2 regions of the Cupriavidus sp. F041 genome follow, and region 1 is predicted to be linked to the other one. Evidence: riboswitches for the same ligand, from Rfam matches in the RefSeq annotation. Region 1 holds a riboswitch; the other holds the start of a gene.

Region 1 (6,585 bases):
CCGGCGCCAACCCGCTGAGCCGCGCCGCGCTCAATGTGGACGGCGTGGCTGCCGCCCAGCTGGGCGATGTGGTGTGGTCCGACGACCACCACTACCTGTCGGCTGCGCCGGGCAGCGTGCGCTTCCTGAACACCAACAAGAACGCGCCGCTGCGCATGAGCTATTTCGTCACGGGAAGCACGGCACCCATCAATGCCGCCACCCTGGAAAGCGGCTACACCGTCGAAGCTTTCATCAAAATCGACAAGAACTGGAGCGCCGGCAACAACGCGTGGATGAATATCATGACGCGCGACGGCAAACGCGGGAGCCTGGCCGGCTTTACCGGGGGCGACCCCGAGTCGCCGCCGCTGCTGTTCGCCATCTCCAGCCTGCGCGAAGTGCAATGGGAAGTCGTGCCGGTGCAGAGCGGCAGCCGCGACGGCAAGACCAACTGGTCCGGCGAGATCATTGCCGACAAGTGGCTGCACGTGGCCATCGTCAACGACGATGTCAGCCATGAAACCATTCTCTACGTGGAAGGCGCGCCGGTGTTGCGCAATGCCAGCAACGCCCCAGGCCTGGCCACGCTCGCGGCGGACATGCCCTGGGTAATCGGCGGCGGTTCCTGGGACGGTGCGCGCGCCGACGGCTTCTTTGGCCGCATTGGCGAGATCCGCATCGTGGGCAAGGCCCTGCAACCCGCCGAGTGGCTGACGGCACGCAAGGCCTGAGGCCGGATAGGGGGTGCAGCCGCGGCGTCTCGCGGCGCAGCGTGGCATCGGGGCGGACGATGACGGATTGCGCCCCGATTGCACCCGGATTGCGTGCAATGGCAATCCGGGCACGCACTATAGTGGAAGCTGGTTTCCACCAAGCCGGGAGGATCGCCGCATGAACGCCAGAGTCTATCGCAACACAGTCGTGAAGATCCTGATCGCCACGCTGATACCGGTGGCGGCAGCGCACGCGCAGCTCGGGGACATGCTCAAAGGCGCGACGCAGGGCAGCGAGGGCGCCATCGGCGGACTCGGCAGCCTGGGCGGGATGGGCAGCATGCCTTCGCTGCAATCCCTGACGTCCGGCAGCACCGGCAATATCGCCGGCATACTGGAATTCTGCGTCAAGAACAACTATCTCGGCGGCGCCAGCGGCGCCGCTTCCGTCAAGGACAAGCTGCTAGGCAAGGTTGAAAGTGGCTCGCCCACCGCCGATAGCGGCTATACCGACGGTGCCAAGGGCATCCTGCACAACAGCGACGGCAAGCAGTTCGACCTGAGCGGCGGCGGCCTCAAGGATCAGGTCACCAGGCAGGTCTGCGACAAGGTCCTCGCCCAGGGCAAGTCGCTGCTGTAAGCGGCGGCTTGCCGCCCCTGCCGGGGCGGATACTCAGGCAGCCAGGCGGAACGCCGACACCGCGTGATGCAGCGCGTCGGCCTGGTCTTCCAGCGATGCGGCGGCGGCGCTCGCCTGCTCCACCAGCGCCGCGTTCTGCTGCGTCATCTGGTCCATCTGCGCGACCGCGCGATTGACCTCTTCGATGCCGGTGCGCTGCTCCGCGGTGGCCGATGCGATGCCATCCATGATGGACGTCACGCGGCTGACCGCGTTGACGATCTCGGCCATGGTCTGGCCGGCCTGCTCGACCAGGGCAGAGCCGCTGTCGACCTGGCCCACCGACTCGACGATCAGCGTCTTGATCTCCTTGGCCGCGCCCGCGCTGCGTTGCGCGAGATTGCGCACTTCCCCCGCCACCACGGCGAAGCCGCGCCCCTGCTCGCCGGCGCGAGCGGCTTCCACCGCGGCGTTCAGCGCCAGGATATTGGTCTGGAAGGCGATGCCGTCGATCACGCCGATGATGTCGTTGATCTTGCGCGAGCTGGCGGTGATGCCGCGCATCTTGTCCACCACCTGGCTCACCACGCTGCCGCCCTGCTGCGCAATCTGGGAGGCGTCGGCCACGTACTGGCTGGCCTCGGTGGCGTTGTCGGCATTCTGGCGCACCGTCGCCGTGATCTGCTCCATGCTGGCCGCGGTCTGCTGCAGCGAGGCGGCCTGCTGCTCGGTACGGCTCGACAGGTCGGTATTGCCGGAGGCAATCTCCTGCGCGGCCGAGGTAATGGATTCGGCCGACTGCTGGATCCCCGAGACCGTGCGCGCGAGCTGGTAGCGCATATGGCCGATCGCGTACATCAGGCTGGCGCGGTCATCCGGGGCGACCGTGACCTGGGCGGTGAGGTCGCCGCCAGCCATGCGCAACGCAAGCGCCGCCGCGGTGGCGGGCTCGCCGCCGACCGAGCGCTGGATGCTGCGGATCAGCAGCGTCGCCACCACGGAAATCACGATGCCGAGCAACACCAGCAGCCCGAGCGACTGATACAGCGAGGTGCGGAATTGCGCCTCCACGTCATCCATATAGGTGCCCGCGACCAGGTCCCAGTTCCACGGCTTGTAGCGTGCCACGTAGCCGACCTTCGGGCTTGGCTGGTCGCTGCCGGGCTTGGGCCACCAGTAGTCCAGATGACCCGCGCCTTCCGCCGAAGCGCCGCGCGCCGCGATATCGACGTACAAGGCATTGCCCTTGGCATCCTTGAAATCGCGCAGGTTCTTGCCATTGAGCTTGGCGTTGATGGGATGCATCAGCATCACGGAATCCGCGCTGACGATGGTGATGTAGCCGTCCTTGCCATAGCGCTGCGCGGCGATGCGGGCAGTGGCCTGGGCCTTGGCCTCATCCTCGGTCATCTTGCCCTGGCGTGCCTGCTCGGCATAGTCGCGCACCAGGGACAGCGACATATCGACCACGTTGGCCAGTTCGCCGCGGCGGTCCGCCATCTGCAACTGGCGGGTCTGGAAGGCGTGCATCACGGTCAGCAGGAGCAGACCGAGCCAGGCCAGCACGAGAGGGATCCACAGCTTTTTTCGCAAGGTCAGTTGATTCATGGAGTTCGCTTTTTCTAGACAAGTACCAGCGATGCGGGAGACACGCGGCATCTCCGGGATATCGGAACGGCTTGCGCCTTCTTTAGCGCCAACTGGGGAAAGCCCGCAAGAAAAAAGCAAGAAGCGGCATCTATATCGTACAAAGCACCACAGTGAAGAGAGATCCCGTCGTGACGAGGACGCCGGCACTCTCATGGTGCATCGCCGGCCACCCGAATATGGCTGCCAAAAACCACTGGAATGCGGCTACAATCCGCCTCGCATTCCGATTCACTGTTGCAAGTGAATTGCAATTGGAATGCAAATGGTTCGAAGGTGCCCTCGCGCGCGTCAAGCGGCGGGGGTTAAACGGGAAACAGGTGCGCCGCGGCCAGGCCGCGGCAAATCCTGTGCTGCCCCCGCAACGGTCAGCAGGTACAAAGGTGTCACGCCGCGCCGGCAGGCAGCGGCAGCCACTGCGCATCGATGCGTGGGAAGGCGGCACCCCGGACGCGCCCCAGCGGCAGGCGTCCCCCTGCGAGCCCGGATACCGGCCTTCGACCGATCACCGAGGCTGCGGACGGGCGGCCAGGCGTGAGGCGGCTGGCCATGGGCCCGCCGCCACTGCGCGCTCGTCCGTGGCTTGTTCGTTTATTGCCGCCGGGCGGGGTCGCCTGCGGCCAACGATGGAAAGTCCATGTCCGCGCGCCCTCGCATTGCCCGCACCACCCTGCCGGGCTCCTCCAGGCAACGATTCACTCCCGCCCCACGCAAGCTGGCGCACCACTGCGCGCTCGCGCTCTCGCTCGGGGCCTTCGCCACGCTGGGCACGGATGCGGCCTGGTCCGCGGACGAAGCGCCAGCCTCGGAACGCCCCCAATCCTCCCGGAAAGACGGTACGGTGTTGCCGGCGGTGATGGTCAGCAGCGACTCGCAGCTGCCCGGGCTGGCACTGTCGGAACCCACGGGCACGGGCAGCCGGCTAGGCCTGACCCAGCTGGAAACGCCCGCCAGCGTCGAGGTGCTGTCCGGCGAGACGATACGCGAGCGCGGCGACCAGTCGGCGCGCGAAGCCGTTACCCGCACCACCGGCATAACCTCCAACGGCGCCCCCGGCAACGGCGGCACGTCGCTCACGGCGCGCGGCTTCTCCGGTCAAGGCTCGGTGATGCAGCTGTACGACGGCACACGGCTCTACGTCGCCTCCGGCACCGTGACCTTCCCCTTCGACACCTGGTCGGCGGACCGCATCGAAGTCCTGCGCGGCGCGGCCTCGGTCATGTACGGCGAGGGCGCGATCGGCGGCGTGGTCAACGTGATCCCCAAGAAGCCGCTGCGTGCGCCGATCGCCAACGAGCTGCAGCTCACCGGTGGCACCCAGCGCACCGCGCGCGCCGCCTTCGACAGCGGTGGCGCGGTCAACGAGAATCTCTCGTACCGCTTCAACGCCAACTACGCGCGCTCCGGCGGCTGGGTGGACCGGGGCGATTCGCGCAGCCTGGCGGTGTCGGCCGCGGTGCGGCTCGACGTATCGCCGGAGTTCAATATGACGCTGTCCTATGACGACGGCGACCAGCACCCGATGCAATACCTGGGCACGCCGCTGGTCAGCGGCAGCCTGGACACTTCCCTGCGCAAGAAGAACTACAACGTCGGCGATGCCGAGATCACCTACCGCGACCGCTGGACCCGGCTCGCCGCGCAATGGCAGCCCAATGAGCGCGTCACGGTGCGTAACCAGTTCTACTACCTCACCAGCCAGCGCCACTGGCGCGATGCCGAGTCCTATACCTTCCTGCCGGCAACCGGCCAGGTGCGCCGCACCGACTACCTGGAAATCCTGCACAACCAGGAGCAGGTGGGCGACCGCGCCGACCTGAAGATCGACGGGCAGCTGTTCGGCATGGCCAATACCGCCCTGGTGGGATTCGACGTCAACCGGATCAACTTCACCCACAGCAACAACTCGCCCTACGGCGGCACCTCCACCGTGAATGCCTACCAGTTCGATCCGGGCCAGTTCTTCAGCCCGCCGGGCATCGTCACATCGCCGCGCTTCCGTACCCACACCACGCAGTACGCGCTGTTTGGCGAAGACCGCCTCAAGCTGACCCGGCAATGGTCGGTGATCGGCGGCGTGCGGCTCGACCATGCCGAACTGGAGCGCGGCAACCTGGTCTCCGGCGACGACTGGACCCGCAGCTTCAACAACGTCACCTGGCGCGCGGGCACGGTCTACGAATTCACACCCGCCTTTTCCGTCTACGCGCAGTACGCCACGGCCACCGACCCCCTTGGCGCACTGATCACCACCTCGGATGCGCAAAAGGACTTCAAGCTCGCTACCGGCAGGCAGATCGAAGCCGGGGTCAAGCAGTCGTTCTGGAACCAGCGCGGCGAGTGGACCTTTGCCGCCTACCAGATCGTCAAGAAGAACCTCCTCACGCGCGATGCCGGCAACCCGGCGCTGTCGGTGCAGGTAGGCGAGCAGTCCTCGCGCGGGCTGGAAGCCTCGGTAAGCGTGGAACTGGTGCGCGGCCTGCGCGTGGATGCCAACGGCACCGTGCTGCGCGCCCGCTACGACGACTTCGCCGAAAGCGTGAACGGCGCCCTGGTTTCGCGCAACGGCAACGTGCCGACGAACGTGCCGCAGCAGGCGGCCAACCTGTGGCTGACCTGGGCCTTCGCGCCGCAGTGGCAGGTCGGCAGCGGCTTGCGCTACGTGGGCAAGCGTTATACCAACAATGCCAATACGACGGCCATGCCGTCGTACACGGTGGTCGATGCCTCGCTGCAATGGCGCATATCGCGCAAGACGGCGCTGACGCTGCGGGTCTACAACCTGTTCAACCGCGACTACGCCGAATCGTCCGGCAACAGCGGCGCCCAGTGGCTGATGGGACGGCCGCGCGCGGCTGAGCTGTCGGCCAATTTCTACTTCTAGGCCAGGCCATGGCGAGCACGCCCCTGTCCTGGCGCGCGTCCTGCTGGCGCTTCACGCGCCGCTGGCTCTATCTGGTGCACCGCTGGGCCGGCATCGCCGGCTGCCTACTGATCACCATGTGGTTCCTGTCGGGACTAGTCATGATGTATGTGGCCTTTCCCGCGCTGACCGACGCCGAGCGCCTCGCGGGGCTGCCGCCGCTGGACGTGGCCACGGTGCGGGTCTCGCCCGATGCGGCGATGGCCGGCGCGGGCCTCTCCCGCTTTCCGCGCAGCCTGCGCCTGGAAATGATGGGCGCGCACCCCGTCTATCGCATGGTCGACTGGAACGGCAAGCCGCACACCGTGTCCGCGCGCGACGCGGCCCGCATCGAACAGGTGGATGCCCCCGCCGCGCAGGAGATCGCCCGGCGCTTCTCCGGCGCCGCCGGCGCGCGCTGGATCGAGACCGCCGAGCGGGACCAGTGGACCGTGCCTAACGGACTGAATCCCTGGCGCCCGCTGCACCGCATTGCGCTGGACGCCGCCGCCGGCACGGAGCTGTATGTCTCCGCGCGCACCGGCGAAGTCATGCGCGACACCAACCGCAGCGAGCGATTCTGGAACTGGCTTGGCGCGGTCCCGCACTGGCTTTACTTCACGCCGGTGCGGGCCGATCCGCCGCTGTGGCGGCAGGTGGTGCTGTGGACTTCCGGCGTCTGCATCGTCGTGGCGATCAGCGGCATCTGGATCGGCTGGCTG
Region 2 (6,585 bases), on a different contig from region 1:
CAAACTGGCGGCCCACGTCGAAGGCGGCATGGCGGCGCGCGCGGCGCAGCAACTGCGTATTGCTCTGCTCGTCCACCGGGTTCTGGAAGGTCACGCTGGCGCCCACGTCGGTGCCCATCAGCCTGGCGCGCCACGAGGCTTCGATGCCCTGCACCTTGGCCTTGTTGATATTCTGCGCCAGGAACAGGCCGCTGGGCTGCAACGCGGCGGTGATCAGGTTGTCGTAGCGGGTCTCGAACGCGGTCACGCGCAGCAGGCCCGCGCTGTCCGTGCTGTACTGCGCGCCCAGCTCGACCGACTTGGCGCGCTCGGGCTGGATGCCGGGCTGGCCAAAGTTGGGATAGTACAGCTCGTTGAAGGTCGGCGCGCGGAAGGCATTGCTGGCGTTGGCGATCAGCTTGAACGCCTCGGTCACGTTATAGCCGTAGCCGGCGAAATAGCTCGCCTGGCTGCCGAAATCCGAGTAGTGGTCGTTGCGCACATTGAGCTGCAGCTGGTGCTTGCCCAGCCGGCCATCGTAGCCGCCGAACACCGACACAATATTGCGGCCCGGCGCGCCATACGTGTTCGAGCTGAATTCCTGCTGCGCATACTCCGTGCCGAACAGCAGCGTATGAGTGGGCGCCAGCGCATATTCGTTCTGCCAGGTGTACTGGCGGTTGCGCGTGTTGAAGTTGCTGTTGAACAGTCCGTTCAAGGTGTTTTCGCTATTGTCCCCGCTCTGCGCGACCTTGAAATGCGTGGTCCAGTCCCGGGTGAACTTGCCATTGACAAAGGCGGATACGGTGTACAACTCGCTGTTCATCCACCAGACATCGGTCGGCTTGCCTGTCGTGGTGTCGTAGGAGAGCTTGCTCTTCGAGTAGTAGGCGGTGACGCCGGCGTCCCAGTCGCTGGTGATACGATGCTTTACCTGGCCCGATACGCTCTTGTTGTCATACGGGTTGTCGTTCGGGTTCGGGCCAATGCCCTTCTTTGCCTTGGCCGGATTGTCACCGTTCCATTGGGCCGCATTGATCGCCGAAAACCCTTCTGTCTTGACGGCCGACCCGGTGATATTGAACGAGGTATCGCCCACCTGGCCGCCGTAGCCCACCGTGCCCTGGCGCGTATTGTTGCTGCCGTATTCGATCTGAGCGTTGGCCGCGGGAGCCTGGCCCGCACCGCTCTTGGTAAAGATCTGCACCACGCCGCCGATCGCATCCGAGCCATAGAGCGCCGAGACATTGCCGCGCACGATCTCGATATGGTCGATCTGGTCGGGCAGGATATTCGAGAGCTGGGCCGTGCCGCTGCTGGCCGCCGAGATCCGCACGCCGTCGATCAGGATCAGCGTCTGGTTGGAGTTGGCCCCGCGCATGAACAGGCTGGTATTGGCGCCCAGGCCGCCGTTGGCGGCAAACTCCACGCCGGCCTGCGTGCGCAGCAGCGAGCGCAGGTCGATGGCTTGCGAGTTGACGATGTCCTGCTGGGTCACCACGGTGGTATGCGGCAGTGCCTCGGTCAACGGCTGGACAGTGCGGGTGGCAGTGACCACCACCGGGTCGAGTTGCGCGTCGGCCGCGGGCTGCGCCGCGGATTGCCCGGCGGACTGGGCCATGGCAGCGCCGGGCGCGCTCATGGCGAGCCAGGCGGCGAGCGCGGCGGGCAGTTGCCGCGAGACGAAAACGGGTGTGGTGTGGCGGCGCGCCGGCAATGCCGGACGGCTCGACCTGGAGGGCGAAAAGCGCATGATGCTGAGTGGGAGAGAGCTGCCTGATCCGTTCCCCCGCGGACCGTCTGGCGACGAAGCGCGCCACCGGCTCCTGCAAGAAAACCGCGAAAGGGGGGGCGCACTCTCGTTCAGGCCGGTATCCGGGCTGACGACACCAGTCCGACCGCCTTCCCGAACCTTGCGGTTCAGTGGCTTGTGGGTCGGCCTTGCGATCTTGCGATCGCGGTCGCTTACCGTTGCGGGGGCAGCACAGGTTGGCACGGCCCCGCCCTGGCGGCGGCTGGCTCCCTGTTTCCCGTTGAACTGCAACCCTGTAGTGAATAGGATTACGAGCACCTGGAACGTGCGCGAGTGTAGGCAGTTTCGGGGCAAGCGTCAATGCCGCGGGAAATCCGTGGCAAAGCGCCCGAAAACAGGCATAAAGCCGTCGCCCGGAATGCCGTTAAGCGACGATGCATGCAACTTCGGCGCGCAGGCCCGGTCACACACACCTGCGTTCGCCGTCCTCACGATAGCGCTTGGGCTAAAATCCCAAAACCCGAGACCCTAGATATGACAGGCTCTATGCTCACCGAACTCGAACAACTCGCCGCCAAGATCGGGCGTGTGCTGCACCATGCCGATACCCTTGCGGCGGAGAACCAGCGGCTGCGCGAGGAGATCGAACGCCTGCAGGCCGAGGCCAGGCAGCTGCGCGGCGACCGCGAAGCCATGGCGGCAGACCGCGAGCTGCTCAATATCAAAATCGAGGAAGCGCAGTTGCGTATCCAGTCGATCCTCGACAAGCTGCCCACCGCCAGCGACGCCCGCCAGCTCGACCTGCTGGGCGAAGGCGAGGCGGCCAGCCGCGCCGATCACAAGGCCCCCGGAGAAAACGCATGAGCAACAAGCAAGTCGAAGTGAACATTGCCGGCCAGTCCTACCGCTTCGCCATTTCGCCCGACAATGAAGCCGCGCTGCTGGAAGCCGTGGCACTGGTAGACGACCAGATGACCCGTCTCAAGGGCGGCGTGTCCGCCAAAGGCGTGGAACGCGTTGCCGTGATGGCCGCCATCAGCATCGCCTCCGACCTGCTCTCGCTCAAGCGCAAGCAGCAGGAGGACGGCGCGATTCCCGTGGATGCCGTGCGCGCGCGCATTCGCGAACTCAACGAACGCGCGGACGAAGCCCTGCGGCAGTACGCGCACGTGGGTACCAATGCGCCCGCGCCGCGCAACTGAACGCACCGCAGGCGGTGTACCGCACGGCACAGGGGGGCCGCGATGTGCCCGACATGCCGCGCGCGTCAGCAAAATGTAACGACACGCAACGACGGGCTTGGTATGGAAAGCGGTGCGGTGTATAGTGGAGCCAAGCCGCACCAAGCCACATAGTTGCGGCACCTTAGGTCGGGTTATCGCGCCTGACCGCCGTTTTCATCCCATCCAAGTTCGAAACGGCAAACGTCTGACAGCCCTCCCGGAGCAGTTGTGTTCGGTAGTGCAATAAAGGTCAGACGTTTGACAGTTTCCCTGCCTGGTTCGTCAGGATCATATTCCTTGAACCGATAAGCATTTGTTGGTGCGGGATTATGCCGTGTGGGCGAGCGCGTCGCTTGGTTCATAGTCGCAGTCTGGACTCCCTGAAACAGTGATGTACCCGAAATGCGGCTTCCGCAGCCACTCTGAACCTCACTTGGGTTCAGGATGCCGATCCAGCGGCCGAGGCGGGGACCCCTCTAAAGGCGGTGGTTTTTTAACCACCGCCTTTTCCTTTTGTGCCGCGCTTTCTTGCGCCGCTATGTTCCCCTCTTCCGCCCTGCCCCCGCTTTCTTGCTGACGCGCGCCCACGCCGGCCCGCGTCGGGCAAACGGTTTTCTTTTGGCCGGGCTTGCTGCACGATAGCGCTGTCGCCAACGTCACGCCTGCACTGCCTGCCCATGAGCCGATCCACGCAAGCCAATGCCACCACGCGCGCCCGCCAGTACTGGCTGATGAAATCGGAACCCGACGAGGCCAGCATCGATACCCTGGCCGAACGCGGCACCTTGCCATGGACCGGCGTGCGCAATTACCAGGCACGCAACTTCATGCGCGACGCCATGCGCATCGGCGACGGCGTGCTGTTCTATCACTCCTCCTGCCCGCAGCCCGGCATTGCCGGCCTGGCCGAAGTCAGCTCGCAGCCCTATCCCGACCCCACCCAGTTCGACCCGAAGAGCGACTACTACGACGCCGCCGCCAAGCCCGATGCACCGCGCTGGATGCTGGTCGACGTGCGCTTTGTCGGCAAGGGCCCGCTGATCTCGCTGGCCGACCTGCGCGCGCACGAGGAACTGGCGGACATGGCCGTGCTACGCCGCGGCAACCGCTTGTCGATCACGCCGGTGACGCCGGCCGAATGGCGTTTCATTACCACGAAGCTGATGCGCTGAAACGCTGAGACGCTTCAAAGATGCGGTGCGGCGGCGGCCGCCCACCATGGCGGGCGGCACTGACGGTCACACAGGCAGCATGACACAATGGCTGCCGACTACATAACTACAACACCAATAAGGCCGATTCCGCATCATGAGTTTTTCCCTGATTCCCGGGCTGTTGCTGCTCGGCGCCTTCACCGGTTTTTGCGCCGGCTTGCTCGGCGTCGGCGGCGGCATGCTGATGGTGCCCTTCCTCACGCTGCTGTTCACCGCCATGGCCTTCCCGCATGAGGCCATCGTCCATATGGCGATCGCCACTTCCATGGCGACCATCCTGTTCACTTCGCTGTCGTCGGTACGAGCCCATCACAAGCGCGGCATGGTGCGCTGGAAACTGGTGCTCGCGCTGGCCCCGGGCATCCTGATCGGCGGCATGATCGGGGGCGGCAAGGTCTTCGCGGCGCTCAAGACGAGCTGGCTGTCGCTGCTGTTCGCGGTGTTCGTCGGTTTTTCCGCATGGCAGATGCTGCGCAACCGCAAGCCCGCCCCGCACCGGCAGCTCCCCGGCACGCCGGGCATGCTGGGCGCCGGCGGCGTGATCGGCTTCCTGTCCAGCCTGGTCGGCGCGGGCGGCGGTTTTGTCTCGGTGCCGTTCATGACCTGGTGCAACGTGCCTATCCACAACGCCGTGGCCACCTCGGCCGCGCTCGGCTTTCCCATCGCCGTGGCGAGCGTGATCGGCTATGTATGGAGCGGGCTGGGCCAGGGCGGGCTCCCGGCGGGTTCGCTCGGCTACATCTATCTGCCGGCGCTGGCAGTGATCGCCGTGGCCAGCGTGCTGACCGCGCCGCTGGGCGCGCGCACCGCGCACCGCATGGATGTCGGGCAACTCAAGAAAGTCTTCGCCTGCCTGCTGTTCAGTCTCGCGGCCTATATGCTGTGGAAGGCCTGGCACGCGTTCTGAGCGGCTGCGTGGGCGGTGGAGCGCAGCGGATACATGTAGATACAACGTCGATCGCAAGGTAACGGAACGATCACCTTGGCCGCGCGTCTGATTTGCATCGCCAAGAAAGGGAGAATCCTGATGAAACAACTGCTTGCCGCCACGCTGCTCGGTACCACCGCCATGGTTGCCTCCGCCCAGGGCGGCGGCCCGACCCACGACCCGGCGCCCGCCGGCGTGCTGTCGCTGTCCGCGCAGGCTGCCACCGAGGTACCCACCGACGTGGTGCACATGACGCTGGCAGCCGAACAGGAAGGCGCCGAGCCCGGCGCGATTTCCTCGTCGCTGTCGGCGAAGACGCAGGAAGTGATTGCCCAGGCAAAGCGGACCAGCGGCGTGCAGGCGCAATCGGGCGGCTTCACCATCTATCCGTCCAACGACAAGAACGGGCGCATCAGCACCTGGCGCGGCCGCGCCGAGGTGATTCTGGAGTCGCGCGATTTCTCCGCGGTGTCCAAGCTCGCTGGCCAGCTCGCCGGCCAGATGCAGGTGCAGAACATCAGCTTCTCGCTGTCGCGCGAAGCCCGCCACGCCGCCGAGGCCAAGCTGACCGAGCAGGCCGTGGCCTCCTTCCGCGAAAAAGCGCAGGCCACCACCAAACTGTTCGGCTACGGCAGCTACACCATCCGTGAAGTCCAGGTGAGCGAAGCAGGCGCCGTGCAGCCGATGCCGCGCATGTACGCGGCCAAGGCCATGATGGCCGATTCCGCGCCGGTGCCGGTGGAAGGCGGCAAGGCCCAGGTCACGGTGACGGTGAACGGTTCGGTGCAGATGCTGAAGTAAGTCCCGCGCGTCCGGACCAGGACGAACCACACACGGGCCTCTTCCGCGCAGCGGGAGAGGCCCGTTTTCCTACGCGCAAGCCGTGCCGCCAACGCCCAGCCGCTCCACGATGCGGGCGTAATCCTCCGGTGTATCCATGTCGATGGTGAAGCGGTCGTGGCGGGCTTCATGGATGAAGACTTCGTCCGGATGGTCGGCGATCAGTTTGCGGCAACCGGGATTGACGTGCCCCGCCACCACCTCGGCGGCATAGCTGGCGGAAAAGGCGACCGGGTTGCCGCGCTGCCCCGCGAATACCGGGACCAGGATCGAGCCGCGCGGCATGGCGCCGAAGGCGCCCACCAGCTCCAGGTAATCGCCGGCCTCCAGCAAGACCTGGTCGGCCAGGCAGACCAGCACCACGCTGCACGGCAGCCGCAGCGCGGCGACGCCGGCGGCCACCGAGGTCATCTGGCCTTCCTCATAGCGCGGATTGGGCTGGAAGCTGACTGGCAGGTCCTCAAGCGCTTCGATCACCGCGCGGCCCTGGAAGCCCGTCACCACGACAAGCTCTTGCGGTCCCGCGGCGAGCACGGCGCACACGGTACGCCTGACCGCAGGTTGCCCGGCCACCGGCAGCAGCAGCTTGTGCCTGCCCCCCATCCTCGATGACATGCCGGCGGCCAGCACGACCGCCGAGAAGGCAGG

The links. A riboswitch is a leader RNA that binds a small molecule or an ion and turns the genes downstream of it on or off. The one in region 1 is predicted to bind cobalamin.
Positions count from the first base shown of each region.
Region 2: linked by a shared signal. The riboswitch ahead of ACZY0R_RS32330 (TonB-dependent receptor plug domain-containing protein) and the one ahead of ACZY0R_RS02745 (TonB-dependent receptor) in region 1 are both predicted to bind cobalamin.

Region 1 is NZ_JBVASY010000001.1:595,763-602,347, forward strand. It holds gene ACZY0R_RS02730 (LamG-like jellyroll fold domain-containing protein) at 1-713, shown strand, start outside; gene ACZY0R_RS02735 (YjjA family protein) at 874-1,335, shown strand; gene ACZY0R_RS02740 (methyl-accepting chemotaxis protein) at 1,369-2,922, opposite strand; cobalamin riboswitch at 3,219-3,474, shown strand; gene ACZY0R_RS02745 (TonB-dependent receptor) at 3,599-5,845, shown strand; gene ACZY0R_RS02750 (PepSY domain-containing protein) at 5,854-6,585, shown strand, end outside.
Region 2 is NZ_JBVASY010000002.1:3,238,016-3,244,600, forward strand. It holds gene ACZY0R_RS32330 (TonB-dependent receptor plug domain-containing protein) at 1-1,600, opposite strand, end outside; cobalamin riboswitch at 1,829-2,070, opposite strand; gene ACZY0R_RS32335 (hypothetical protein) at 2,279-2,596, shown strand; gene ACZY0R_RS32340 (cell division protein ZapA) at 2,593-2,934, shown strand; RNA gene ssrS (6S RNA) at 3,220-3,430, shown strand; gene ACZY0R_RS32350 (EVE domain-containing protein) at 3,633-4,127, shown strand; gene ACZY0R_RS32355 (sulfite exporter TauE/SafE family protein) at 4,264-5,076, shown strand; gene ACZY0R_RS32360 (SIMPL domain-containing protein) at 5,197-5,898, shown strand; gene ACZY0R_RS32365 (nucleotidyltransferase family protein) at 5,968-6,585, opposite strand, start outside.